Regions from separate parts of the Emergencia sp. JLR.KK010 genome, predicted to be linked through region 2. Evidence: predicted binding sites of a transcription regulator. Region 2 holds the regulator's gene; each other region holds the start of a gene.
What was found. The regulator LexA, encoded in region 2, represses DNA repair genes until DNA is damaged. The targets are predictions, from matches to a motif close to AGAACANNTGTTCT.
Positions count from the first base shown of each region.

Region 1: the regulator LexA is predicted to act here: its motif matches at 1,592-1,605, upstream of ruvC (crossover junction endodeoxyribonuclease RuvC).
Region 3: the regulator LexA is predicted to act here: its motif matches at 2,005-2,018, upstream of recA (recombinase RecA).

Region 1 covers NZ_CP143550.1:2,173,855-2,177,140, reverse strand. Annotated here, with positions in the region: gene recN (DNA repair protein RecN) at 1-1,021, opposite strand, end outside; gene V1225_RS10495 (arginine repressor) at 1,018-1,485, opposite strand; gene ruvC (crossover junction endodeoxyribonuclease RuvC) at 1,654-2,157, shown strand; gene ruvA (Holliday junction branch migration protein RuvA) at 2,167-2,763, shown strand; gene ruvB (Holliday junction branch migration DNA helicase RuvB) at 2,803-3,286, shown strand, end outside.
Region 2 covers NZ_CP143550.1:2,696,736-2,700,021, forward strand. Annotated here, with positions in the region: gene V1225_RS13000 (sigma 54-interacting transcriptional regulator) at 1-300, shown strand, start outside; gene V1225_RS13005 (AEC family transporter) at 304-1,221, opposite strand; gene lexA (transcriptional repressor LexA) at 1,410-2,072, shown strand; gene V1225_RS13015 (MFS transporter) at 2,319-3,286, shown strand, end outside.
Region 3 covers NZ_CP143550.1:2,122,389-2,125,674, forward strand. Annotated here, with positions in the region: gene V1225_RS10190 (hypothetical protein) at 382-810, shown strand; gene recA (recombinase RecA) at 888-1,988, opposite strand; gene V1225_RS10200 (competence/damage-inducible protein A) at 2,158-3,286, opposite strand, start outside.

The sequences.
Region 1 (3,286 bases), 520 kb from region 2:
CCTTGTATGCTGCATCTGTTTCGGCTTGAAGCTGCGCTTTTACGTCATCAAAATTCTCAATCTGTTTTAGTTCTTCAGAAATAGTGTCGTAATATGTTAAAATCTCCTCAATGGTGGAGCCGTATTTTTTCTTGAGACCGTCGATTTGGGAGATTCTTGTGATAGAATCATCCAGCTCCTCAGGGGAGAAAGTGACGTCATCACGAATTCTACGAAGTTCGGAAGAAAGGTCTTCCAGGCGATAATAGATGTCTGCGAACTCTTCTGTCAAAGTTTGAATTTCCTTGGAATATTCGCTGATACTCTGAAGTGCATGAAGTCCGGTACCCATAGAAGAGAGCACATCGCGGTCGCCATCGCTGAGAAGTCCGTAAGCGGTTTCAATGGCATCAAAGATTTTTTCACTGTTTTGCAGGATAGAAATTCTCTCTGATAGGCTTTCGTCTTCGCCAGGTGTTAGATGGGCATTTTCGATTTCACTCTGTTCAAAACGATAAAAATCCAGTTTTTTCAGGTTGTCCTGTTCTGCAGAAAGCAGCTTGGTCAGTCGTGATTTTGTGTCTTGATAGGAAGCGTAGGCGACCTGATAGGCTTCTTTTATTGGAGTGATTTGTTCACCATGGAAGCTGTCTACCAGCCTGATGTGGTTATCGGGGTTGAGCAGGGACTGATTGTCGTACTGACCGTGGATATCAGCAAGACGGCGGCAGATTTCGGAAAGTTCTCCCAAAGTGACCAGCTGTCCGTTGAGTTTGCATAGATTCTTACCGGCAGCAGATACTTCTCTGGTGATGACGATGTCTTCTCCGTATAGTTCGCCAGCAAGCTGTACAACGGCTTTTTGTGCACCATGACGGACAAAAGCAGAATCAGCCCTGCTTCCGAGAGCAAGGCTAATTGCTTCTATTACAATGGATTTACCGCTGCCGGTTTCTCCTGTAATGATATTCAGTCCTTCTTCAAAATCGATTTCTGTATTTTCTATAATTGCGAAATTTTGAATACTGATGTGATTGATCATTGTCCTTTAGACCTCATAATTAGCATATCGTTGAAAATAGAGAGAATCTCTTCCACGTGTTCTTCTTTGTCGATGACCATCAGCAGGGTATTGTCACCAGCTACAGAACCGACAACATGAGGAAGCCCGATGCAGTCAACCGCTTCACCAGCAGCAGGTCCGCAGCCGGATAACGTCTTAATGACAATTAAGTTCTGTGCTGAAGCAAAAGATGTGATAGTTTCTCTGAAAATTTTTACAAAGCGATCGGAAATAGGCGCATCCTGGCGTGCGCTGACGGCATATTTGTATTTGCCGCTGCCGGAAAGCACTTTAATCAGCTGAAGTTCCTTGATATCTCGAGATATCGTAGCCTGTGTTACTTCAAAACCTTCTTCCTTCAACATAGATGCCAGTTTATCCTGAGTTTCGATCTCGTTATTTGCAATGAGTTCCAAAATCTTGTTTTGTCTTGAATAACGCATAATAATCTCCTTTTTGTTCAGAATCCTATTCCTAATCGTATTATAACAGATTTTTTTCGGAAAAGAAAGTCGTATTATTTGAAGAAATTAAAGGGAATCCCGTAGACAAACGTATGTTCTTATGCTATAATAAATAAAATAGATTGATTCAACTGAGGAAATAAGGCTATGAGAATTTTAGGAATTGACCCTGGTTACGCGATTTTAGGCTGGGGTGTTTTAGATATGAAAGGCAATCATTTTTCTGTTGTGAATTACGGCGCGGTAACCACAGATGCTAAGATGGAAATGCCTCTGCGTCTGCAGCATTTATATACGCAACTATCTGCAATCATAGCAGAATACAAGCCAGAGGTAGCATCGATAGAAGAACTTTTTTTCAATAATAATGCTAAGACAGCTATTATGGTGGGACAAGCCAGAGGCGTTGCAGTCCTTGCCTGTGTTAATGGAGGTCTTGAGATTAATGAATACACGCCGCTGCAGATTAAGCAGGCTTTGGTAGGTTATGGAAGGGCAGACAAGAAACAAGTACAGGCTATGGTTAAGGCGATTTTGAACCTAAAGGAAGTACCGAAGCCCGACGATACGGCAGATGCGGTGGCTGCGGCAATTTGTCATGGTCATGCAGCCGGCAACAGAGTTAGAAATTTTAAATTGAGTGGGAGATAAGGAGAATCCATGATTAGATTTATAAAAGGTATATTTCATCCGGGACTGAACAGTTCAGTTATCATAGAGTCTGCCAGCGGTCTTGGTTTTGAGGTGAGCATTCCAGCAAACTCCGTATTATATAAGCATACAGAGGGAGAGCAGGTGAAGGTGTTTACTTCCATGATTGTGAAGGAAGATGATGTTAGTCTTTACGGCTTTTCCGATAAGGAGAGTCTGGAGCTTTTTGAACTTTTGATTACGGTAAACGGCGTGGGAGCAAAGGCAGGGATGGCGCTGATGAGTGCACTGCCGCCGTCGGAACTTAGGCGGGCTATTGCCTCTGGTGATGTCAAGGCGATTTCGTCTGCAAATGGTGTGGGCAAGAAGACTGCAGAACGCTTGATTCTGGAACTAAAGGATAAGGTTGGAACCTTTGAGGACGACGCAGCCATGGCTGCAGGAGATGTGTATGTGCCTGTTACTGACGAGAGAAGTGAGGCTATTGCTGCGCTGGTTGCACTGGGATACAGCAAGAATGAGGCGATGGAAGCGATCGGCAAGGTGAAAGAAAATGATCTGACCTGCGAGGATTATATCAAACATGCGCTGAAGTATTTGTTTTAACGGATAAAATTAAGATAGATAAGGATAGATTGAGGCTAGATGATGGAAGAGAGAATTACCCAGTCGGGTGCAATGGGATTTATGGAAGAGCGGCAGGAGACAACCCTGCGTCCGCAGCATTTAGATGATTTTATCGGACAGAGGACTGCAAAAGAAAACTTAAAGATTTTTATTGAAGCAGCGAAACTGAGGGGAGAACCTCTAGACCATGTGCTGTTTTATGGTCCTCCAGGCCTGGGAAAGACAACGCTGGCGGGGATTATTGCCAATGAACTGGAAGTGGATATCAAGATTACCTCGGGGCCGGCTATTGAAAGAGCTGGAGATCTTGCTGCCATTTTAACGAATCTCAACGAGAACGATGTTTTATTTATTGACGAAATTCATAGATTGAACCGATCAGTAGAAGAAGTGCTTTATTCCGCTATGGAGGACTATGCTCTTGATATCATTATCGGAAAGGGTCCGTCAGCTCGTTCTATCAGACTGGATATTGCAAAGTTTACGCTGATTGGAGCCACAA
Region 2 (3,286 bases):
CACGACTGGCCCGGCAATGTCCGTGAACTGCGAAATATGCTTGAGGGAGCCTTTGCTATAACTGAGAATGCATTCATCTCTGCAGATGACCTACCGGACTACATGAGAGACCGTGCTAGCACCACACCTGAAAACAGCAGTAAGCAGCCTTGCACCTATCAGGAATACCTGGCAGCTTTCGAAAAACAACTTCTAACAAAAACCCTAGCCTCTTATCCGACAAAAACTGAGGCTGCTAAAGCACTTGGTATCACAAAACAGGCTCTCAACTATAAGCTAACCAGCCTGGGATTGAAATAACTTTTATCCCAGCAGCGTCAAAAGCACCGGAATCATCGGCAGCGACAGTAAAGTCGATAAAATTACGCCGGCAGATGCCAATTCTTCCTTATAGCCCTGTTCCGTACATCCCATAGAAACCATAGCCGCAACCGGCATTCCTAAAGAAATCACAGCAGAACCACGAAACACACCCTCAAAACCTAGGAAAGTCATCGCCGCATAAACTGCCGCCGGGAATACTAAAAGGCGAATCGCCGCAACCGAATACAGCTTCTTATCACAGCGAAAAATACTTTTGATGGAATAAGTTCCGATATTTGCACCGATTACGACCATAGAAAGAGGTGACGCCATCTCTCCGATAAAATTGCACACCTCCGCTGCGCCATCTGGCATTTTTACCCCACCAAAGAACATGGCAAGCGCCAGAAGCGAAGCCACCGTTCCGGGATTCAAAAGCTCCCGCAGAGAAAGTCTTTCGCTTGCTGTACCAGCACCCTTGCAAATCTGCCATCTCGCGTAGGTATAGTATAAAATATCAAAACCCAAATGGAAGATGCTCAGCTGGAAAATGCACCCAGTTCCATAGAGGGATGCCGTCACAGGATATCCCATATACAGCGTGTTACCAAAGATGTAAAACTGTTCGTAGACGGCTCGGTCTTCCTTTGGGATTCTTGTAACTACGTTGATTGCCTTTGCAATAAACGGAATCACACAGTAAAATGCGCCGCCAGTTAATACAAACTTGATCAAAAGACCCTTGCTCATATCTCCATCGGCTTCACTGAGTGAGGTTAAGATAATCAGCGGCAGACAGACATCAATGACAAAAGTGCAAAGCTTCTGATTCACGTCCTTTGTAAATATGTCTTTCTTGTTCAAATAGTAGCCAACTGTAAGCGCTAGCAGTAATTTGCAAAGAGTAACGATAATCATAAAATTTTCCTTTATATATTTCCTGATAAAATGTATCGGCAGCAAATGCCAGCTTTTTTATTTTATCATCTATTCTGCATAATTGCAAAATCATTTTTAAATAATCGTGAACAAATGTTTACTTTTTGTTCGTTTTATGATATAATACGAACAAAGAATTTCAATTAAGCAAATAAACGGAGGGTATTATGAATCAGCTTAAAGAACGCGAACAGAAAATTTTAGATTTTATGAAGGATGAGATCAGAACCAAGGGCTACCCTCCTACGGTCAGAGAAATCTGCAGTGCTCTGAATATCAAGTCCACCTCTACCGCTCACAAGGACATCGCAAGCCTTGTCAAGCAGGGTTATCTGAAGAAGGACCCGTCCAAACCGAGAGCGCTTATGGTTGTCGACATGGAGAAAGAGGTATCAGAATCTTCGACTTCCACTGCACCATCTTATGCAGAGGACTTTCATCGCGAAGATATTATCGATGTTCCCGTAGTCGGCAGAGTTGCTGCAGGTACACCGATCCTTGCAGAACAGAATATAGAAGAAACCTTTCCGATTCCTGCCCAGTATGCAGGCGGTTCCAATTTCATGCTCAGAGTTTGCGGCGAGAGTATGATTAATGTAGGCATTATGGATGGCGACCTGATTCTCGTTGAACAGCAAAGCACTGCCAGAAACGGCGAAATCGTAGTCGCTATGATTGACGGCTTCGAAAGCGAAGCCACAGTCAAAACCTTCTACAAAGAAAACGGTCACATCAGACTGCAGCCGGAGAATGACACTATGAGTCCTATTATCGTGCAGGACGTCAAGGTTCTTGGCAAGGTCAAAGGTGTCTTCCGATATTTTAGTTAAACCCAATCATATCGCAGGAAGAATTTACAATTTTTTCCACACTTGACCCGATTTTTAAAATCTGTTAAAATAATATTATCAATTATATAAATGGCAAACGACACACGTAGAGCAAGCGCTCGTAAATCTGATTACGGTACAGGCTAAGCGTGTGTTTTTTATTGTCTCACGCTGCGCCTTTCCGAAGTTTTGAAAAGCGTTTAGTTTTGTGTGTTTATTCTTGTCAAAATCGAAAGGAGTTTTGAAATGGTTGAAACACACAACCCAAAGACGCAATCTGGCGCCAAAGAAAAAACAACCAAGTATCAACTAATTATCTTTGTTGCTGCCTTTTCTGCTTTTCTCGCAACGTTTAACGAAACGTTCTTAAATGTATCATTTTCTGCTGTCATGGAAGATTTTCATGTCAGTGTCGGCACTGTACAATGGTTGGCAGCCGCATATATGCTCGGCGCTGCAATCATGGTTCCGGTCTCTGCTTTTGCATATAAAAGCATTCCGACTAAAAAACTGTACTTATTTACCGTAGGTCTTCTCATTGTCGGCAGTGTTATTGGCGCTGTCAGCAGCAATTTTTCAGTTCTTCTCATTGGACGTATCGTCCAGGCTCTGGGTACAGGTATGCTGATTCCAATCGGCATGAATATCACGCTGGAAGTCGCTCCAAAAGAAAAACTGGGTACTTTCATGGGTATTATGGGAGCCATGACAACACTGGGACCTTCCAGCAGTGTCATCGTTGCAGGCGCACTGTTAGAATTCTTTGACTGGCATGTGCTATTATGGGTCTTCGGCGGCTTATCTCTGCTTTGCTTCCTTTGCGGCGCAGTACTTCTGCCGAATATCGCAAAACTGACCCATCCAAAGCTGGACGTTTTGTCGGTCATTTTCATCAGTCTGGCACTGATCGGTATACTTTACGGTATTTCTACTGTTTTAGCAGGTAATGTAACCATCGCTCTTTTAGCTGCAATTATCGGCATTATCTTCCTGATCTTCTTTGTTAAAAGACAGGGAACTCTGACTGAGCCGCTTATTCAGTTAAGTCCGCTTAAAATCAAAGCATTCTCCATCGGCGTTATCATCAACATGATTTCCCTGCTGGTTATCTTCGCAATGAACATTGTAATACCATTGTTTATGCAAAGCGGCATAGGTATGTCACCGTTCAATGCGTCAATGGTGCTGTTCCCTGCTATTTGTTTATCTTGTGT
Region 3 (3,286 bases), 570 kb from region 2:
TTCTCCTTACTCAAATTTCCTAAAGTCACTTTAGTATACCTATTTTTTATAGTAAAGTCAATACGAGAAAAGCCTGCTTAGAAAGGTTACGAATATTGGATTTTCGTACCTATGCCGCTTTTCTGCAAAAAAGGTATCAAAAATTAGAGTCACTTTATACTAACCAAAAGGTTTTAAGCAAATACAACGAAATAGAATTGAAAGTCTTCGTTCTTTTTTCTTTTCTATGGTTCCATTTTCGTACAAACCTTTCATTATACAGAAGTAAATTCCTTATTTTTCATATAATGGATATAAATAATTTGCAGGTTTTCGTACCTTTTTCGCAAAAATCGCTTAAAAGTACTAATGGTGGTTTTCAAACTTTACCATGACAGCCATATGGCTGATTATGAATTGAACAGTGACCAGACACAAACTTTTGTATATGCGTGCCTTGCAGGCGTTGCACTTAATAATATTTTAAAGCAGTCCGGCATAAAATTTGGTATGAAATTAACAAATGGACTCATCAAAAAAATACCCGGTAGAGTTTTAACTAGAATAAACCAAAAAGTAGGATTTAGATTTATAACAAAATCAGGAACAAAAGGAATTTTTAATTTAACAAAAATGCTTCCAGGCGTTGGCGCTATTGTCGGCGGAGGTCTTGATTTTACAGAAACTAAAATTATAGGTAACCGCGCATATAAATGGTTCTTTGATAATGACTTTTCAGTTGACACTGATACCAACTATTTTGATAATGAAATAGATATTCAAGATATCGACTTTAATGCTCCAGTACATGATGATGAAAATGAATTATAAAAAACAGTATTCACAAAAAGCTGTGCGTCTTTCTCTTAAGGAAAAATGCCGCACAGCTTTCGCTTGCTGTAAATAAACTATTCGATTACCACACCGTCTTCATCAACCATCATGCCATCCATAGATACAGGTGCTGCTTCCCCTTGCTGTTCTTGCAGTGTTTCTAAAAGCTGATTCTGAACTTTGTCCAGCATGTCTGGATTCTCCTGCAGCCACTTCTTCACATTCTCACGCCCCTGTCCGATTCTATCATCGGCATAGCTGTACCAGGAGCCTGCCTTGTCAATGATTTTCAATTCTACTGCACTGTCCAGAACATCTCCGGCCTTAGAAATGCCTTCTCCATACATGATATCGAATTCTGCCTGTTTAAACGGCGGAGCAACCTTGTTCTTAACAATCTTGACCTTAGTTCTGTTTCCAAGCATCTGGTCGCCGCTTTTTATAGTTTCCACCCTTCTGACGTCAAAACGCATGGAAGAATAGAATTTAAGAGCGCGTCCGCCTGTGGTAACTTCCGGACTTCCATACATGACCCCGATTTTCTCACGGAGCTGGTTGATGAAAACCACACAAGTGTGAGAACGGTTTACATTACCTGCAATCTTTCTAAGTGCCTGAGACATCAGTCTGGCATGAAGACCCACGTGATTATCTCCCATGTCGCCTTCGATTTCGGCTTTAGGAACTAGCGCTGCAACGGAGTCGATTACGATAACATCCAGCGCACCACTGCGTGCTAGCATATCACAAATCTCCAGTGCCTGTTCTCCTGTATCCGGCTGAGATACTAAAAGCTCATCAATCTTAACGCCCAAATTCTTTGCATAGACAGGATCCAGCGCATGTTCTGCGTCAATAAATGCCGCCTTGCCGCCCTTCTTCTGTGCTTCTGCAACGATATGTAGCGTCAATGTTGTCTTACCGGAAGATTCTGGTCCGTAGATTTCTACGATTCTTCCCTTCGGCACACCGCCTACGCCGGTTGCCAAATCCAAACTGATGGATCCTGTCGAAATGGTCTCTATGTTCATCTTGGTATTGTCGCCAAGCTTCATAATAGCGCCCTGACCGAATTGTTTCTGAATCTGATCCATTGCGTCCTGCAATGCCGCTTCTCTCTGTTCTTTCTCACTCTTCGGGTTCTTTGCATTTTTTTGTTCTTTTGCTGTAGCCATACTTTACCTCCAATAAAGAACGTTTGTTCTTAAATTATAATACCCTATTATTTGCTTTCGGTCAAGGCTTTTTTGCATAAAAATTTTTTACAAATTTTATTTGTTCCTTAAGTCTCTGTCCGTTCATACTCACTATAACATATTTTACATTATATGTCAACAATTGAATTTAATTCCATGTCTGGTCAATCGTCTTATTTATCATGTCAAACATGCTGAGCACAGCGTAATGCCGGTTCCATTTGCGGCTCACATTGCGCATTCTGACTTCTTTTACCTCTGTATGACCATCAAAAACGCAGCCGATATAAATCAGCCCCACTGGTTTTTCAGGGGTTCCGCCACCTGGTCCTGCAATGCCGGTTACAGAGATACAGAGTCTGCTGCCAGTTTTTTTTGCAAGACCCTCAGCCATTTCTTTCGCTACCTGACTGCTTTCCGCCGTATACGCTGCTAACGTTTCTTCTTTCACGCCCAGCTCGTCCATCTTTGCGCCGTAGGTATAAGTCACAAGTCCCCGGTCAAAGACCTTTGAAATCCCGGGCGTATCAGTCAGCGCCCCGGAAAAAAGCCCTCCGGTACAGGATTCACAAGCTGAAACGGAAATATTTCGTTCAAGAAGTTTCTTTGCAACCACATCTGCCAATTCCTCATCGTCAACGCTGTAAATATACTCGCCCACCTTTTCAGAAACCTGTGCAATCATATTTTCCACGGCTTTTACGGCTTCCTCGCAGGTCGCACGCTTGGAAGCGATTCTCACGCTGCACTCGCCTTCCTTTGCGTAGGTGGCAAGGGTCGGATCCGTCTGCGCATCAATCAAGTCCAAAAGCTTGGTTTCCAACAGTGATTCGCCAATGCCGAACATGCGCAGGGTTCTGTAGTAAATCACGCCGGTCTGCAGCTTTTCCAGGTATGGACGCACTCTGTTTTCCCACATCCATGTCATCTCCCGCGGCGGTCCCGGCATACAGATAATCATTTTTTCATCCTCGCAAAGGGCTAGTCCTGGCGCACTGCCCACTTCGTTGCTGAACACCTCTGCCCTGCTAGGCATCATCGCCTGCTTATAATTATTAGGAGTCATCGGCTTTCCGTATGCCTTTGCTCTGGCAACCAGCCTCTCCATACTTGGCTCATGAAGCACCAGTTCATCGTGCAAAACCCTGCAGGCTGTCTCTTTTGTCAAATCATCTTCTGTCGGCCCAAGACCTCCCGTGGTGATTACCAGGTCACAATCGCGAAAAGCCATTTCAATCATCTCAGAAAGGCGTCCAGAATTATCACCCACCGTGTAA